DNA from 3 places in the Flectobacillus sp. genome. Region 1 is predicted to be linked to each of the others. Evidence: riboswitches for the same ligand, from Rfam matches in the RefSeq annotation. Region 1 holds a riboswitch; each other region holds the start of a gene.
What was found. Region 1 has a riboswitch for cobalamin ahead of metE (5-methyltetrahydropteroyltriglutamate--homocysteine S-methyltransferase). Riboswitches for the same ligand answer to the same signal wherever they lie in the genome.
Positions count from the first base shown of each region.

Region 2: it holds a riboswitch for cobalamin, as region 1 does, so the genes downstream of both, ACOVQ4_RS14655 (TonB-dependent receptor plug domain-containing protein) here and metE (5-methyltetrahydropteroyltriglutamate--homocysteine S-methyltransferase) in region 1, are expected to answer to the same signal.
Region 3: it holds a riboswitch for cobalamin, as region 1 does, so the genes downstream of both, ACOVQ4_RS13665 (TonB-dependent receptor plug domain-containing protein) here and metE (5-methyltetrahydropteroyltriglutamate--homocysteine S-methyltransferase) in region 1, are expected to answer to the same signal.

Region 1 is NZ_JBMLSD010000299.1:152-5,132, forward strand. It holds gene metE (5-methyltetrahydropteroyltriglutamate--homocysteine S-methyltransferase) at 1-2,307, opposite strand, end outside; cobalamin riboswitch at 2,587-2,784, opposite strand; gene ACOVQ4_RS13475 (efflux RND transporter periplasmic adaptor subunit) at 3,102-4,184, shown strand; partial or broken gene ACOVQ4_RS13480 (ABC transporter permease) at 4,181-4,981, shown strand, end outside.
Region 2 is NZ_JBMLSD010000323.1:81-7,360, reverse strand. It holds gene ACOVQ4_RS14670 (bifunctional adenosylcobinamide kinase/adenosylcobinamide-phosphate guanylyltransferase) at 1-290, opposite strand, end outside; gene ACOVQ4_RS14665 (ABC transporter substrate-binding protein) at 389-1,321, opposite strand; gene ACOVQ4_RS14660 (DUF6580 family putative transport protein) at 1,595-2,191, opposite strand; gene ACOVQ4_RS14655 (TonB-dependent receptor plug domain-containing protein) at 2,255-4,222, opposite strand; cobalamin riboswitch at 4,386-4,589, opposite strand; gene ACOVQ4_RS14650 (GH92 family glycosyl hydrolase) at 4,978-7,275, shown strand.
Region 3 is NZ_JBMLSD010000302.1:29,318-36,597, reverse strand. It holds gene ACOVQ4_RS13670 (GSCFA domain-containing protein) at 1-817, opposite strand, end outside; cobalamin riboswitch at 978-1,183, shown strand; gene ACOVQ4_RS13665 (TonB-dependent receptor plug domain-containing protein) at 1,316-3,277, shown strand; gene ACOVQ4_RS13660 (diphthine--ammonia ligase) at 3,411-4,049, shown strand; gene ACOVQ4_RS13655 (cysteine-rich CWC family protein) at 4,049-4,273, shown strand; gene ACOVQ4_RS13650 (PAS domain-containing protein) at 4,254-4,772, shown strand; gene ACOVQ4_RS13645 (hypothetical protein) at 5,292-5,663, shown strand; gene ACOVQ4_RS13640 (MGH1-like glycoside hydrolase domain-containing protein) at 5,889-7,280, shown strand, end outside.

The DNA of each region.
Region 1 (4,981 bases):
TGCTCTTAAGGCTTCGGCAGCGCCTACCATGTTTTTCAAGGCTTTTTCAGTTTCTTCCCAGTGACGAGTCTTCAGTCCACAATCAGGATTTACCCATAGGTTTTCTAATGGAATATAGGTCAATGCTTTTTCCAAAAGTGTTGTAATTTCCTCAACCGTCGGTACTCGTGGCGAGTGAATATCATATACCCCTGGTCCAATTTCGTTTGGATATTTAAACTCTGCAAAAGCATCCAATAACTCCATTTGCGAACGAGAAGTTTCTATCGTAATGACATCAGCATCCAAATCAGCAATCGAATCGATAATATCATTGAATTCTGAATAACAGGCATGCGTATGTATTTGGGTACGATTAGATACGCCTGAAGCGCTCAAACGAAAGGCTTTTACCGCCCAATCCAAGTAAATTGGTGCATTTTCTTTTCTAAGTGGCAAACCTTCACGAATTGCAGGTTCGTCAATTTGAATAATTTTGATACCTGCTTTTTCCAAAGCAACAACTTCCTCGCGAATGGCCAATGCCAACTGAAATGCCGTTAATCGTCTTGGTTGGTCGTCTCTCACAAACGACCACTGTAGCATGGTGATTGGTCCTGTGAGCATTCCTTTTACAATCTTTGTCGTTTGCGCTTGGGCAAATTTTGTCCAGCGAACGGTCATATCTTCCTTGCGCTCAATATCTCCAAAAATAATCGGAGGCTTCACACAACGGCTGCCGTAACTTTGTACCCAACCATTTTGAGAAAATACATATCCAGATAATAACTCCCCAAAGTATTCTACCATGTCATTGCGCTCAAATTCGCCATGCACCAAGACATCCAAGCCCAATTCTTCTTGCCAATGAATGGCCTTTTTGATTTCCGTTTCTACTTGTTGTGTATAAACTTCGTCAGAAATCAGACCTTTTTTATAATTAGCTCTCAACTGACGCACCTCTGTTGTTTGTGGAAAAGAACCAATCGTTGTGGTAGGCAACAATGGCAATTGTAACAATTCTTTCTGAATCGACTGGCGAAGTGTAAATGGTGCTTCGCGCTCAAAATCGGCATTTTTAATACCTTGAATTTGGGCTTTAACCGTTGGTCGGTGAATCAATGTTGAAGACTTTCTACTTTCAATAGCTTGTTGGTTTTCTGTCAAAACAGAAGCCAAACTGCTAAATAATTGGGGTTTTGTCAAATCTGCTAATGTACGAACTTCTTTCAATTTTTGTTTAGCAAAAGCCATCCAGTTTTTAATCGTCGGAGTTAATACACTTTCGTCTTTTTCCAAATCCAAATCATAAGGCGTATGTAACAATGAACATGATGGCGCAATCCAAACACGGTCTTCGCCAAGCTTTGAAAGGGCTTTTTCAATGAAACTTAAGGAGTTGGTAAAATCATTTTTCCAAATATTTCGACCATCTACCAAGCCTAATGAAAGTTTGGTAGTTCCATTCACAAAATCTTCATGATTCAGAATATCTCCTAATTGAGATGGACAACGAACTAAATCAACATGAAGGCAGTCGACAGGCAAACTCAAAGTAGTGGCTAAATTATCGCCAGAACATTCAAAATAAGTTGCCAAAACAATTTGAAGCGCTGGCAATGCTTTTCTGATTTGTTGGTAAACCTCTTGAAAAACTGTCCTCTCTTTTTCTGTCAAATCCATGACCAAATATGGTTCATCGATTTGAATAGTATGTGCACCACGACTTTCGAGTTCTTGCAATAACTCGATATAAACAGGCAACAAACGTTGAATCAAGTCTAAACGGTTAAATCCTTTTTCCTTTTCTTTACCTAAAAGCAAATAGGAAACTGGACCAATTAAGACTGGTTTTGTAACGATATCCAAGCGTTTTGCCTCCTCAAATTCTTGAACAGGTTTATTCGAAAATCTATAGAATTGTTGATTTTTAGTAAACTCAGGAACGATATAGTGGTAATTGGTATCAAACCATTTGGTCATCTCGCAGGCTACGACATCAAAACCCTCCTTTTGATAGCCACGTGCCATGGCAAAGTATATTTCTAATTCCTTGCTAGACTTTCCATCCACTAAAGCTTGATAGCGTTGTGGAATTACCCCTAAGGTCAAAGACAAATCTAATACATGATCATACAATGAAAAATCGTTGCTTGGAATAAGGTCAATACCATTTTCCTGCTGGATTTTCCAGTGTTCTAGTCTCAACTGATACGCCTGAGACTGTAATTCTTCTTTACTGATTTTGCCTGACCAGAATTGTTCGCAGGCTTTTTTGAGTTCTCTTTTGCTACCGATTCGTGGATAGCCAAGGATGTGAGTAAGCATGTTGGTTGAATGTTTAAAAATGAAATACTCAACCATTTAGGCACAACACACAAAACCTTCAACGAGTGGAACAGATTTTTCAAAAGTTTTCAGGTATCAGCTTTCGGCTTTCTCGAAAGCAAACATCATAAACACCACATTTTGATGTTTAACAAAAGCTGACCCGAAATGTATATCAATAGAGCTACTAGTTTATCGAAATCACTAATACGCTCAATTACTCATTCGTAAATGAGTTTGAAAAATCAATGCGCGTCCAACACCCTATTCGTGAGAGTCTTGTCATTGAGAAAAGCAGCAAGTCTCCTGACTTATAACATCGTTGTACTCCTTCTCATTCCAGCTGGAACAATGGATATCTTGTACACGACTTGCTCCGAAGAGCGGTTAAATACAGTAGCACGTCTGTTCGTGATTCACACACGATTCCTTTTTAAATCAAAGCATCACTTTGATACTACTTTTCCGATTGATGTGTAAAATGGATAGGACAAAGGTATATGAGCAATCTTTTACATTTTTACTCTTCACTACTATTTGTTTAAAAATTAGATAATAACAAATAATAATTCATAATAATTAGATAAAACATCTATTTATTGTATAATTAAAAGTGAAAAATTTTTATTAAACGCTAAATTTTCACCTGTCTATTTCAACGATATTTTGACCATAATCAAATCATCAACCAACTTAGCTCATGATTGTATCTCAAAAAAAATTCTAATTTTAACTATTCTAAAACACGAAATCGGATAGAGGTTTAACTATTATCCTAAAAGTTGACACATAAGATGAAACATTGGTTGGCAGGAATATTCATGGTAGCTCTGATCACGGGCTGTAAGAAAAAAGTGGAAACGATATACCCTCAAATTCAGGCTATTTCTGAATCAGTTTATGCTTCAGGTGTGGTTAAAAGTGTCAATCAATACCAAGTTTTTCCCAAAAACTCAGGTATTATTTCTTCGCTGAAGATAAAAGAGGGTGATTTTGTGGAAAAAGGGCAAATACTATTCGAAATTGCTAACCCTAGCGCTAAACTCAATATCGAAAATGCAGAGTTGAATTTTGATAATGCTTCTATAAAATCAAATCAAGAACGTCTGCGAGACGCTGTTATCGCCAAAGATTTAGCCTATCAAAAACTCAAGAATGATTCACTGCTTTGGCGTCGTCAAAATGCGCTTTGGCAACAACAAATCGGAACGAAGGTCGACCAAGAACAGCGTGAATTAGCCTATCATAATTCCCAAACAGCTTTTCAATCAGCCGAGATACGAGTGAGCGAATTGCGTCGTCAGATCAAATTTTCTGCTGAACAATCTGCCAAAAATGTCGCATTAGCCAAGAGTATTGCTTCAGATTTTGCCGTTCGTGCCGAGGTCTCAGGACGCATTTATAGTTTTTCTAAAGAAATCGGAGAAATGGTCTCAATCCAAAATCCTGTCGCTATCATCGGCGATGCCAAGGTTTTTATGCTTGAGCTACAAATCGACGAAGATGATATTACTCGTGTCAAAATTGGACAAAAAGTATTACTCACGCTGGATAGTTATGACAAACAAGTATTTGAAGCAAAAGTCAACGGCATCGACCCTTTGATGAATGAAAAAACTAGGACTTTTACGGTAAAAGCGAGCTTCATAGCACAACCAGAAGTATTGTATCCCAACCTCAATGTGGAAGCAAATATCATTACTGCCGAAAGACCCAAGGTATTGACAATTCCAAGAAATTATTTGGTGGATGAACAGTTTGTTTTGGACAAAGATGGTCAAAAAAGAGCTGTAAAAGTTGGACTGAAAGACTTCCAACGTGTCGAAATTTTATCAGGAATTACTGCCCAAGACGCTATCCAAAAACCTGCACTATGAACTACCCACTGATTTGGAATATTGCTCAATCGCTATCCTTGGCTCGTTGGAAACAAACCTTGGTGGCTGCCGTTGGTGTGATGTTTAGTATTACGATGTTCATCGCATTGTTGGGTTTTATGAACGGGCTCAACGACCTCTTGGATAGCTTAGTCTTGAATAGAACCCCTCATGTTCGACTTTTTAACGAAATAAAAGCCAATGAAAATCAGCCTATTTTGCTCGATAATCGCTACCAGAAATACCATAATTTTATCAGGTCTATTAAACCTAATGGAAAAAATGCTCAGATTGCCAACAGCGCTGCCATCATTAGTACGCTAAAAAAAGACAAACGTGTTTTGGGAATTTCCCCCAAAATGATTGCCCAAGTATTTTTCAATGTGGGCGAAACGGATGTAACAGGCGTAGTCAACGGAATAGATGTAGAGGCAGAAGCAAGACTTTTCTCCTTCGGCGACTATGTTACTGATGGCTCGTACATAGATTTGAAGAATATTCCGAATAGTATTATTTTGGGAAAAGGCTTAGCAGACAAAATGCTGGCAAATATTGGCGATGTGGTGCAAGTGACCACCGCCAAAGGCGATAGATTCCCCTTGAAAGTGGTAGGTTATTTCCAATCGGGACTCGGTGAGATAGACAAAGTTCAGAGCTATACCTCTTTAAAAACAGCACAAAAACTCATCGGACAAAGCAATGCTTATGTGACAGATATTCAAATCAAATTACATGATTTGAATATGGCACCTTCGGTAAGCAAAGAATATGCACAAATTTTTAGCACTGATGCTGAG
Region 2 (7,280 bases), on a different contig from region 1:
GCCTCAACATCATATTTTTCATCAATAAAAAAATTTGTTAACCAAAGTGTTACGCAATCAATCATATACACTTTTTCGGCTTCAATTACTTTACTGATATTTTTTTCTTCTTCAATCAAGGTCCAACGCTCGTCACGGTCGCCACGATGGCGCTCGATTCGTTTTTCAAAATCTCCATCCCAATGCCTTGCTGTAGCAAGGTACGTTGGGGATGGAGAAAAACTGAGCGCTAGATTTTGTCCGTAGCTACTTTTTCCACTTCTGGCACCGCCAGTAATCATCCAAATCATGGTATTATATTTATAGCTGTTGGCTTGGGGCTTTCAGCATTTGGAATTTCATTTTTTTAGGTAGAGACATTTTGACACTCTAAACTCAACACTTCTATTTATACCAATACTGATTCGTAAATATTTACAGCTTTGTGTTTTAAATGTGCTGGAATTTCAAAAATTTCTGGATGAAATAATGCCGCCAATACCTCTATCCCATTGACCAAAGTGGAGGCACTTGGTTGAGTAAACATATCAAAATCAGCCAAATACACTTGTTTATTCTGAACAGCTTGAAGCTCTTCCCAACCCTGTTGTTTTTCAAGCAGGAACAACTCCTCTCTAGCGCGTTCGGTTTCGAATCCACAAGGCGCAATTACCAAAACCTCTGGATTATAACGCTTTATTTTATCGAAATCAGTGACAATGCTGTAGCCCGCAGGGTTGCTGAGCATATCTATTCCTCCCGCAAAAGCAATCTGGTAAGGTATCCAGTGCCCACAATTATATACGGGCTGAATCCATTCTAACAGACTCACTCTTCTAACAGGCGCCTTGTGTTTTCGTAGGGTGTCAATCACAGCATCTATTCTAGCGTTGAGTTTGGATAAATACTCGTAGGCTGCCTCTTCTTTGCCCAAAGCTGTTGCAATCTGAATAGCACAATCAAAGACATTCTTGAGATTTTTGGGTGTGAGCGCCACCAATTCTGGCACCTTTGGCAATTGAGCTACCGCACTTGCCGTACACACGGTATCTATCTGACAAACCTCACAAACGTCCTGTGTAAAAACTACATCAGGAGCGGCTTTTTCCAATCGCTCTTGCTCTACATAATACAAGCTTTTTCCTTGTGCTTTGTAGGAAGAAAAGATTTTATCAATCTCATCGCTCGTGTAGTTGTTATCCTCCAACACGCAACGCACCACGATAGGCTTTTCGCTTCGAGATTGGGTACTACACTCAAAAGTCACACCATACAAATGACTTTGTAGATTCATATCATAAATCATTTGGGTGGCAGCTGGTAAAAAAGAACAGGCTCTCATATTAAATAAATGGCTTTGGGGTTTTGGCTATCAGCTTTCAGCAATTATTTCTGTGGTTTTCAAAGAAATACTATTAGACTCTTAGCCTAGGGCATATCGCTTAATACCTAATGATTATTAAAAATTTTTATTCGAAAACTACTATTCATTATTAAAAAAAGGTGAGAACTATGCTATTTTGATCCGAATATATTAATCAATAGGTTATAGGTTTGATTGAGAAATTAAAGCACGTTACTTTGAAAAATTAACCAGATTTTTCAGAACTAAATACTAAGCTTGTTCAAAGGCAATATTGGGTAATTTTATTTTTGCAAATTCAATAGCGCCAAACATCACGGCACCGTAACCCAAGGTTCCTGCTAGGAAATTGAGCATATACGGATACCCTTGGATATAGCATTGGATTAGTCCGTTCAAATCTCTTGAAAGTGGCCCACCAGTACGAATATCCATGCCTCCGCCAAACCACACACCAAAGTCAACCAACAACCAAAAGCCCACCGATGCCGCCACACCACTCAAAAGGAAATTTTGAATATTTACTTTTTTCATCAAAACTTTTCCTAATAATACAATTCCTGCAAAAATGGCATAATTGTACATCCAGCCACTGTACATAATACCGTATTTGCCACCGTAAATCATCCCATTGATGATAAGGTCAGAAAATAAAAGTGTCAATAATGGAAAAGCGTAGGCTTTCCAGCGTTGAGAAAAATACGTACCTCCAAATAAGCCCATTGCACCGATTGGCGTAAAATTGCTCAAAGGATTGAGGCACGAGGCATTAATCAGGCGTGCTGTTCCTACCAAAATCACAATTGATAGTAGCAGACTTACACGTGGATTTAGTTGTGTTTTTGTCATGTTTGTAATCGTTTTTACTGTTAGCAAGGCAGAAAAACAGTGCTTTCTACCTTGCCTTGCCTTTTAGTGAATACTAAATACTGCTCCAGCCATGAAATTACGACGGCGAGTATTGTAGCCAGGTACGTCCGAAAACTCCTTGTCTGTAAGGTTTTTCAAATCAAAAAATAATTTAATCGTCGTGTTGATTTGATACTCTGTATAAAAATCTAATGTTGTGTAATTTCCTAGAATAACTTTAGCATCGTCGTAAGGACCACTGCTAGCCTTGCTTACTGAACGAAGTGCCAACTGTGCCGACCAATTTTTCAAAATCTGGTAAGCCACATTTACATTAACCGAATGTTTTGGACGACGGAAAAGATTAGCGTAAGTCGTATCTTTTCCTGCCACTTGTGTAGTAACTTCACCATCTACAAAAGTATAATTGGCCTTGATTTGTGCTTTACCAATACCTAATTGAGCATCAACTTCGAAACCATGATCTTTTTGCTGACTCAAATTTACATAGCGTCCCCACGGGTCTTGGTTGATACTGATGTACGCAATCACATCCTTGATATTGCGATTGAAGTACACCCCACGAATATATGATTGGTGATTTTTACTGAAATACTGAGCACCAATTTCGCCAGTTTTGCCTACCTCTGGCTTCAATGCTTCGTTACCGTAAGGAGAAAATAACTGGTATAATGAAGGTGCTTTGTAGCTAGAAGAATAAGTAGCTAATACTTTTAATCTATCGCCAATCCAATAAAACGGATTTAGGTTATACGTAAAATTATTACCATAAATAGAGTGATTGTTGTAGCGTCCACCAAGCTCTAAACCAAAGCCATTAAAGTCTTGTAAATTCAAAGAAGTGTAGCCGCTAAACAAACTGGTATTGGCAGTAGACGCTTTTATCGCTGGGCTCTCATAAGGGCCGTAGCTACTGATAGACAAATAGGTTTGGTCAGTATTTTGCCAACGATTTTCAACTCCTAATACCCATTTGATTTTATCAGAAAATGTATGAGCATAATAAGCCTCCGCAAATCTTGCTACACCACGATAATAGCCATAAGAATAGTTAGCAAAAGCGCCAGCCTCTACATGTGCCGAATCGTCGACATAGACCCTTTGACCGTTAGTTTGCTGAAAATTGACAGTTAGTTTGCCATTTTTCAATTGATATGCCCCACCAACAGACCAAAGCAAGTTTTTATTTTCAAAAGTATAGTCTTTTTCATCTTTGAAAGCCCCTGCATCCAAGTCTGTCTTGTAATAATTACTCATCAAATCAGCTCTTAAGGTTAAGTTTTCACCCACTTGTTGACCCAATTTTACCTGAAAATTATTTTGCTTGAATCCGTCATTGTCAAAAGCAGTTTTGGCAGTCTCAGGCTGTTTAGCCGCAGAAATACCGTTTGATTTTGTGCCATTCCATGACAAACCATAGGTCGTTTTTTTGTACTGACCACCTGCATTTACACTTGCGCGGTAGGTATCATAGCTACCACCAGCCAAACTTCCGCTGAGACCTAATTTTTTACCACTATTTTTTAAAGTAATGATATTAATGACGCCTGCAACAGCATCAGAACCATATAAACTTGACTGACCACCTTTCAAAATCTCGATACGCTCGATTTGGTCGATTGCAATCAAGTTGATGTCAAACGACGTAGACGCACCAGAGGGGTCATATACAGGCAAACCATCGACCAAAATCAAGGTATAGCCAGCGCCAGCGCCACGCAAATACAAATCTTGGTTTGTGCCAAGTGTATTTTGAGAACCAATAACCGTAAGTCCAACTTGCTGGTTTAGCAACTCGCCTACAGTTTTACCTTTACTACGTTGAATCGTAGCCGCATCAATTACTGTTACTACTTTTCCTGACTGCGACTGCTTTTGAGGATATTTGTTGGTACTAACAATCACCTCATCAAGCACCTGAGTCTTTTCTGAATTTTGGGCAATACTTTCTACACTTGCACATAAGGCAAGCAATACCACTGATGGAAATAACTTTGAAGAATAAAACATTTAGAATTTGAACTTCCATTTTTTTATTCACCCATTTCAAAACATTCATTCCAATACCGCAAAATGCAGCACAGAGAACTGTTCAAAAATGTTGATAATGGTCAATAAAAAAAGCGAAAATACTTTGCGAACGCTCGATTTTTGCTCATCCTCCGTAAGCGCCTATCAAGAATAATCTATGGCAGGTCTCCTGACTTCACTCGTCAAACTCGAACCTTCCCGAAATAAATTCAGTGGTTATGAGGATTGAGTTGACACGATTGAGTGTTACAGTTGCGGGGACAGTTCAGGTATCACACCTGATTCCCTATTAAGCTTTGAGGTTTTTGCTGGGAAAAACTAAAGCACCATAAACTGTTGGCAAAGTTATGGAAAAAATTAGGACAAAAAAAATAGCGTATCAACTAAATCGATACGCTATTCCGAACTACACCAAATATTATTATGATAACCACAATGGTGGCTCTCGAAAGTCTTGTTTCATTTAAAAGCACTTTGATGTTACAAATTTGAGTATTTATTATTAATAATAAAATAAGTAAAATTACTTAATTGTTAGCAAGATTTATAGATTTAAAATAAGTGCATCTTTAATTTACTCAAAAAAATCGAGAATGTAACAAACTTTTATTTTTTGGTCCTTCATGCAAATGGGTATAATCATTTCAAACAAATCTGTTAACTTCAAAGCCAATCTCAATATTTTACCTTAATTCTATAGTCAACCATTTTTTACTCCCTGAAATTTTAAAAAAATGACCCATTTTCTAAAAAACTCAAAAATCTTAACACTCTTATTTGGTAGTTTGGCATTTGGCACACAAGCCCAAACTGTTGAAAAAGTAAACGACCCCGTAGAATGGATAAATCCCTTGATGGGGACAGCCTCAAAACCTAGTCTTTCTACTGGAAATACCTATCCTGCTATCGCTTTGCCTTGGGGGATGAATTTCTGGATGCCACAAACTGGCAAAATGGGCGATGGTTGGGCTTATACCTACGATGCCGACAAAATTAGAGGCTTCAAACAAACTCACCAACCTAGTCCCTGGATCAACGATTATGGTCAGTTTGCGATTATGCCAATCACGGGAAAAATTCGCTTTCAGGAAGACCAACGTGCAAGCTGGTTTTCGCACAAAGCCGAAATTGCCAAGCCTTATTACTACAGTGTGTATTTGGCCGATCATGATGTGACCACCGAAATAACACCTACCGAGCGCGCGGCGGTCATGCGTTTTACTTTTCCCAAAACTGACAGTGCTTTCGTAGTAATTGATGCTTTGGACAAAGGTTCTTTTGTAAAAATTATTCCTGAAAAAAATCAGATTATTGGTTACTCGACCAAAAATAGTGGCGGAGTTCCAGAAAACTTCAAGAACTATTTTATCATCCAATTTGATAAGCCTATTACTTACAAATCTGTTTGGAAAGCAAAGGAATTACTTGCGAACGAATTGTCTGTTACAGATAACCACGTAGGTGCTGTTGTTGGCTTCAAAATTTCAAAGCGTGGTGAGCAAGTAACTGCTAAAATTGCTTCTTCTTTTATCAGTTTTGAACAAGCTGAAATAAACCTAAAAGAAGTAGGAAGCCAATCTTTCGAAGAGATTAAAAATCTAGGAAAAGGCATTTGGAATACAGCTCTTTCAAGAATTGCCGTAGAAGGAGGTAGTGTAGACCAAACTCGCACTTTTTACTCGTGTTTGTATCGTACGATGCTTTTTCCAAGAAAATTCTATGAACTAGATGCCAAAGGGAAAGTAGTTCACTATAGCCCATATAATGGTCAAGTATTGCCTGGTTATATGTTTACTGATAATGGATTTTGGGATACCTTCCGCGCCGTGTTTCCATTCTTTAACCTAATGCATCGTAATTTGAACTCACAGATTATGGAAGGATTGGTAAATGCCTACAAGGAAAGTGGATTCCTTCCAGAATGGGCAAGTCCCGGACACCGCGATTGTATGATTGGCTCAAACTCAGCATCGTTGATCGCTGATGCTTATATCAAAGGCATAAGAGGTTTTGATGTCGAAACACTCTATCAAGCCATGTTGAAAAACAGTGAAAATGAAGGGCCATTGTCATCGGTAGGTCGTAAAGGTGTAAAATACTACAATGATTTAGGATATGTGCCTTATGACGTAAAAATCAACGAAAATGCTGCTCGTACACTCGAATATGCGTATGATGATTTTTGTATTTATCAATTAGGAAAAGCATTAAACAAGCCTGCTTCGGAATTAGAACGATTTGCTAAACGTTCACAAAATTACAAGAACCTTTATGACCCAAGTCACAAATTGATGCGTGGCAAAAATGCTGACGGCACTTTCCAATCCCCATTTAACCCTTTCAAATGGGGCGATGCCTTCACAGAAGGGAACTCTTGGCATTATACTTGGAGTGTATTCCATGATATCAATGGATTATCAAATTTGATGGGTGGTAAAAAGGAATTTGCTAATATGTTGGATTCTGTTTTTGTAGTTCCACCCGTTTTTGATGACTCATATTATGGTTTTGTGATTCATGAAATTCGTGAAATGCAAATTATGAATATGGGTAATTATGCACATGGCAATCAGCCTATTCAGCACATGCCTTATTTGTACAATTACGCAGGACAGCCATGGAAATCGCAATATTGGGTGCGTGAAGTAATGAACAAACTCTATCAGCCAACGCCAGATGGTTATTGTGGTGACGAAGACAACGGTCAGACTTCAGCTTGGTATGTTTTCTCAGCGATGGGCTTCTACCCTGTTTGTCCAGGTACAGACCAATACGTATTGGGTGCTCCATTATTCAAAAAAGTAACCTTATCACTTGAAAATGGCAAACAGGTTGTCATCAAAGCGCCAAATAACAGTGCTGATAACAAGTATATCGGAAATCTAAAATGGAATGGTAAAGACTATTCTAAAAACTGGTTAAGTCACAACGATTTGCAAAAAGGAGCCACATTAGATTTCTTGATGCAGTCAAGCCCAGCGACAAACAGAGGTGTATTGGAAACAGACATTCCTTATTCATTTGTGAAGTAATTGAT
Region 3 (7,280 bases), on a different contig from region 1:
TAATTTGTTGCCATTTGGGCAAAAAAGCTTGTAAATCATCTGAGAAATAGGTTTTTACGAACTGCTCAAAAATATATTGCTCCGCCACTTCATTCGGATGAATCATGTCGGCTTTGTAAAAACGATAATCACGGAGGTCGTCTATCATGATTTCGTAGGATGGAAAATACGTAACATTTTCATAATCAGTACTGAGATAATGGCACGCAGTTCGAAGAATTGATTTAGATAATTGATTTTCGGCCAGTCCTTCTTTGGTATGTCGCACTGGCGAAACGGTAATAATGATTCTTAAAGAAGGGTTCAACTCACTAATGGCTTTGTGTATCTCGGCGAATTTTTTACAAATATCCTTCACACTCAATAAGTCCTTTTCGAATAAACTTGCAGGCATTTTATGACAATTGGCTACATAGCTTGGCGTAGCTTTGAGCTGATGTACAAATGCAGTTCCGAAAGTCAAAACCAAGAAATCATATTGCTGAATCTGAATTTTTGCTAGGTTATGATTCAATAATTCCTTTAAAGACGCTTGTTGAGTTGCAAAAAACTGTGAGTGAAAATCATAGTGAAACCATGTTTGCTGGTGTTGCACAAACAGCCGCTCGTCGACGTTTTGATAGCCAGGATTCAAAAGTTTGAAAATAGACATGGGGTTAAACAAAGTCCCAAAAGGGTTCACATCTGTGGCAATTTTGTTTTCCTCAAGCTTTTGTCCAATAACTTGTGCAAAGCATGAACCGACTGTCAATATCTTGGATTGAAGTTGTATTTGAAAGGGCGATTTTTCTATATTTATTGGCGTTCTGAATTCCATAGGGCAATTTTGACAAAATATTTTGTAAAGGTAAAGTTAAGCAATTTAGGCTTTGATAGTTTTTAAAACCTGTTTAACGAATACCCAGATAGTCATAAAATAGGATTCTAAAATTGAAAAGAATTCAGAATTCTCTAATTCCCTCAATCACAATTTACTACCTTTGTGGTAGATATAGGTGCTTTATGCTTCAAATCTTGGAAGTGTCAAAGCTTAATAGGGAATTAGGTGAAAAGCCTAAACTGTCCCCGCAACTGTAAGTTTCGTTTTGTGTCGAATTCAATCTTCATGGCCACTGCCCTTGCGGCGGGAAGGCTCGAAGTCGATGAAACAAGTCAGGAGACCTGCCTTTTATCTATTCTTGGTACAATTTACGGTGGATGAATTGTTGCTGAGCGTTCGCTTTTCTGTTCATTTTCTATTCTTTTATATCCAATCATCAAACCTATTTTTTAGGTTTAGGAATTGATATTTAGCTAGAAAACAATTATCAAATCAATGTTTAAATCTTTATTTTTCTGTTCTGGATTACTTTGTATGGCAAGCCTGAGTATGGCTCAAAACAAGGTAACAAACCTTAACGAAGTTGTAGTTACGGCCAATAAAGTACCTCAAAAACAATTACAGACAGGAAAAGTTTTAACCGTTATTTCCAAAGAAATTTTGGAGCGGAATGTAGGCAAATCACTTGGAGAGCTCCTCAATCAGCAAGTAGGTATGCAGGTAGTAGGCTCTCAACTAACACTTGGGGCAAACCAAGAAGTTAGTATACGAGGCTTAAGTAATGGCTATGCTTTGTTGTTGATGGATGGCATTCCATTAAATGACCCTTCTACGATTGGTAATTATTTTGACTTAAACGTTATTTCAATCGACCAAATCGAAAGAATTGAGATTTTGAAAGGCGGACAATCCACCCTTTACGGCTCGGATGCTGTAGGAGGCGTTATTAATATTATTCGTAAAAAAGCTGATAATAAGCCGTTTAGCGCACAAGCTAACCTTTCGGGAGGCAGTTATGGTACATGGAAGGGTGCACTGAATTTAAGTGGTACATTGAGTAAAAATTCGAGTTATGCTGTGGCATATACCAAGTTGTACTCAAAAGGAATTTCGCAAGCAGCCAATAAAAAAGATGATAATCTGAACGAAAAAGATGCCTTTAATCAAGATGCGTTTCGTGCTCAGTTTCAGCAAAAATTTGGAGAAAACCTTACAACCAAAGTTTTTGTAACAAACGAAACTTATCGTGCCGACATTGATAATGGGGCGTTTAGCGACGACAAAGATTTTGTAGCAAATAGCCGAAGCACACAGATAGGAGTAGGTGCGGAGTATTTTGTAGGAGGAGGCAAATTAGTGGCCAATTACCATTACAACGACCTCAAACGTAGCTATATCAACGATTCTAACTATGTGGCTCCTGATGCCTATGATAAGTATTCGGCGAGTAATTATGGTGCCAAAACCAACTATGCCGAATTATATGGTAGTTGGAGTTTGGGTAAAAATATAACTTGGTTGGTCGGTGCAGAATATCGCACTCAGAAAATGAACCAAACGTATTTGTCTATCAGCGATTGGGGCCCTTATGAAGATGCGCCATTGAGCGATGCCTTAGCCAATGTAAATCAGGTGAGTGGTTATACCTCGTTTACTTTGAATAATTTGGGTGGTTTTGGCGCTGAAGCGGGTGGTCGTTACAATCATCATTCTTTGTACGGAAATAATTTTACCTACACGCTCAATCCTTATTATTTATTGGGTAAAAACTTAAAAGTATTAGCCAACTTCTACTCAAGTTTCAAGTCGCCAACGTTGTATCAATTGTATTCTCCTTATGGCAATACAGCCTTGAATCCTGAAAAGTCATTCACGCAAGAAGGCGGTTTTCAGTTGTTTAGCAATAATCAACAATCCTATTTTCGAGCGGTGTATTTCAATACAACCATCAATGATGTGATTATTTTTCAGTCAATTAGTACTGCGCCGTATGGCAAGTATGTTAATTTTAACAAGCAAGCAAGTAAAGGTTTAGAGTTGGATGCTCAAGCACAGTTAGGCAAGTTTAATCTTTCGGCTACCTATACGCACCAAATTGGCGAGCTAACAACCAAAGTGGCAGGAAAAGACACGACTTATAAAAATTTGATTCGTCGTCCAGAAAATGCCTTTACCTTGAGTTTGGGTTATCAGGCTACTTCAAAATTATATGTGAGTTCAACTTTGAGAGGCGTAGGTACTCGCAAAGATACCTATTATGACAATGACCAATTCAAATCTATCAATGTAGACTTGGATGCGTATCAATTATTAGATGTATATGGTGAATATCGCATCAATTCAAAAATCAAAGCATACGCTGATTTAAGAAATATATTGAATACCCAATTTGTAGAAATTACAGGCTACCAAACCCGCCGATTCAATGCAAGTATTGGGTTGAGTTTGCTGTTTTAAAATAGGCACTAGGCATTAGGCAAGAGGCAATAGTTTTTAGTTAGAATAAGATAGCATTGTTTAATGCTTAGGAATTTTACATCCAGTAATTATGCCACTAGTGCCTCTTGCCTAGTGCCTTTACCCTCAAAAAATGAACCTCCTTTGCTCTTGGTCTGGTGGTAAGGATTCTTGTTTTGCTTTAATGCAAATGAATCAACGACCTACCGTCATTTTTACAACACTTAACGAATGGGGCGACCGCTCACGTTCGCATGGTTTGAGCCCAGCTATTCTGGATGCTCAAGCCAAGGCTATTGGCTGTCCAAGTGTTACAATTAGTACCTCTTGGGACAATTATACCGAAAAATACATCGCACGTCTCAAGTCGCTGACTAATGAATACCAATTGACAGATGCCGTTTTTGGAGATATAGATCTACAGCCGCATCGTGAATGGGAAGAAAAAGTTTGTGCCGAGGCTCAGCTCAACTGTCACTTGCCACTTTGGAAAAAGAACCGTAAGGAATTAGTATTTACGATGATTGAGTCAGGGATAAAAACCATGATTGTATCTTGTAATGATACTTTGGGCGCATCTTTTTTAGGAAGAATTATGGATGCCAAAACAGTAGAAGATTTGGAAGCTCGGGGAGTGGATGTTTGTGGCGAAAACGGAGAGTTCCACACTGTAGTATTAGATTGCCCCTTGTTTCAATATCCCATTGAAGTAATTCAAAGAGAAAAATTAATTCATAACAATTATCATTTTTTAGAGTTATCATTGATATAATGTTGAAAATACAAATTCATTGTCCACGTTGCCAACAACCATTTCAATGTAAAGTTGACGAGATAGCGCATTGCGATTGTCAACAACTAACATTAAACTTTGAACAAACTCAACAATTGAGACAGTTGAGTTTAAATCAATACCAAGGACAATGTTTGTGCAACACTTGTATAAAGTCTCTCATTAAAACCCATTTTAAAGACCATGATGCAGCTCAGTCCTAAAACCTTCTGCGACACTTTCTCAAGTGTAAATAACTCGATGCCAATTTTGACTGGTATGGAATTTATGCGTCGCCCTGCAAGACTCAGCGATGCATTGCAACATGAATATGAGTGTGTGAGTAGAATGGCACATGTACAAAAATGGGATTTTGATTTGTATCATTTCAGAGAATTTATTCAAGACCCTCAACATGCCGTAGTAATTACCAATAGGCAGCAAACCATTCAGTGGGTAAATCATGGTTTTGCCAACATGACTGGCTACCAAGTACAAGAAGCTCTGGGAAAAAAACCAAGTTTTTTACAAGGAAAAGAAACCGACCCACTTACAAGGTCAGCTATTAAGGCTTGTTTGTTGGAAGAAAAAAAGTTTGAAGGAAAACTTATCAACTATCGCAAAGATGGCGAACCTTATTGGTGTGATGTTCGGATAGAACCTATTTTTAACGAGCAACAAAAACTCGTTAATTTCATAGCTTTTGAGGAAGAGATTGTTTGATGATTGACACAAGTTATCCAGAATTTTGAAGTAGGATGATGCTATATATTTGATTAAAAAAGCGGTTGAGAAACAATTTTCGGCCGCTTTTTTCATACTTCTGTGCTGTAGCTAACTTGGCTTAAGACGCAATTATGACGTTTTGTTAAAAACATTTATTTATCTAAATAAGTATTAATACTTATTTTATTTATGAGTAATTATTACCAATTTTGTAATAAGTTAATAATTCATCTCATGCTATCGAATTGTAAACTTTAACAGAGAAAAGACCGAACGCCCCCCGAAAAACGTTCGGTCTTTTATTTTTTACACCAGATTCGACATCAAAACTTACGAAAATTATAAAAGTTTCTTGTAAAAACTGAAGAAAATTCTAACTTGTAACCTAATTTGTACTGAGCTATTCGAAGTTTTTGAAGCCGAACTCAAAGGAATATTGTTCAAGAAGTAAAACGTTTTCTAAATCTTCCTAAAATACTTAGACAAAACCCGTTAATCGTAATAACCCTACCAGCAATGAAAAAAATTGTGCTTGCCTTTTGCTTTTGGCTCTTAGGACTTGTGTTTGCCAAAGCTCAGACAATCTATGTAAACGGCCAATCATTAAATGCTATCCGAAATGTGAATTATATCACAATAAAAGCCGAAAAAGCATGGCTTGCAACCAAGCTATCTGTTTTTCTGGATTATGGACAAGGTACTTCCCCTCGTGAACAGGAGGTGACCGACGCAAATCGAAAACCGTTATTTTTTAATAGTAAAGTAGATATTTTTAACTTGATGGATCGTCAAGGATGGGAATTAGTGGATACCTACGAAGAAATAAAAGATGGGAAAACCTTTATCTTACATGTATTTAGGCGAAAAAATGTACCAAGAATCAAATAGGCTTATTTGCTAAAAAACTTGTAAAATTAGTTATAACAATAGATTAAAACGCCTCAACCTTTAGAAGGTTGAGGCATTTTTTTTATCTTTGAAAAGATTTGCAATCTTTTGCGCACAATGAGCAAATTCTTGCAACAGACTTTGAACTAATCATTTTAATTATACCATAACACCACTAGCTTTTAGCGAGATAGAAGTTAGTTATATCCCGAAATTAAAAAATTTATGAGTAAAGTTGTAGTAAGTGCTGAGAAGCTAAGACTAAGAACCCGTGCTGATAATAAAGGATGGAAAAAATGGGGTCCCTATCTGTCTGATCGTCAATGGGGAACCGTGCGAGAAGATTATTCTCCTAATCAAGATGCTTGGAATAATGTAACGCACGACATGGCTCGCTCAAAAGCCTATCGTTGGGGCGAAGAGGGGATAGGTGGTATTTCGGATAACAAATCGTATATCTGTTTTGCGCTTGCTTTGTGGAATCATAATGACCATATTTTGAAGGAAAGATTCTTTGGTCTAACAGGAAATGAATCGAACCACGGTGAGGATGTAAAAGAGTTATATTATTATCTTGACTCGACACCTACGCACTCGTATATGAAAATGCTGTATAAATATCCTATTGCTGCATTTCCTTATTCAAAATTAGTAGACGAAAGCCGTAAACGCTCAAGATTAGAACCTGAATATGAATTGTTAGACACTGGCATTTTTGATAACGATGAGTATTTTGATGTTTTTATCGAATACGCCAAGTCGGACGAACAAGATATATTAGTAAAAATTACGGCGCACAACCGTAGTAATAAGCCTGCACCAATTACCTTATTACCAACTATTTGGTTTAGGAATACATGGTGTTGGGGCTACGAAAATTTCAAATATAAGCCAATGTTGACGGGGGTGTCCAACAAGGCTATTGAAGTAGATAATAAAAGTGTGGGGCATTATAAGTTGTATTGTGAAAAAGCAGATGAATTATTGTTCTGTGATAACGAAACCAACTTTCAGCGTCTGCATGGAGTAGCCAATAACACTCAGTACACCAAAGATGGTATCAACGAGTATATTGTCAATAAAAACAAAGCAGCGGTCAATCCAAACAATATTGGTACCAAGGCTTCGGCTCGTTACACGCGTGTGGTGAAGGCTGGCGAAAGTGTAACCGTTCGTTTACGTTTATCTGACCACTCTATTTCAGAGCCTTTTGGAGGCTTTGAGGATATTATGGACAAGCGTATTCGTGAAGCAAATCAGTTTTATGATGAGTTGCAAGGAGGGGTAGAAGACCCAGAGTTGCGTTCAATTCAGCGTCAAGCTTATGCTGGTATGTTGTGGACAAAGCAATGGTATTACTACAATGTCAACGAATGGATTAAAGGTGATCCTTCTATGCCAAAACCTTCAGAACACCGTAAGTTTGGTCGAAATTCAGGTTGGCGACACATGTACGCAGCCAATATTCTTTCGATGCCCGACAAATGGGAATACCCTTGGTTTGCTGCATGGGATTTGGCCTTCCATACGATTCCATTGGCAAGACTCGACCCCGATTTTGCAAAACGCCAGCTTGCGGTAGTTTTACGTGAGTATTATATGCACCCTAACGGACAA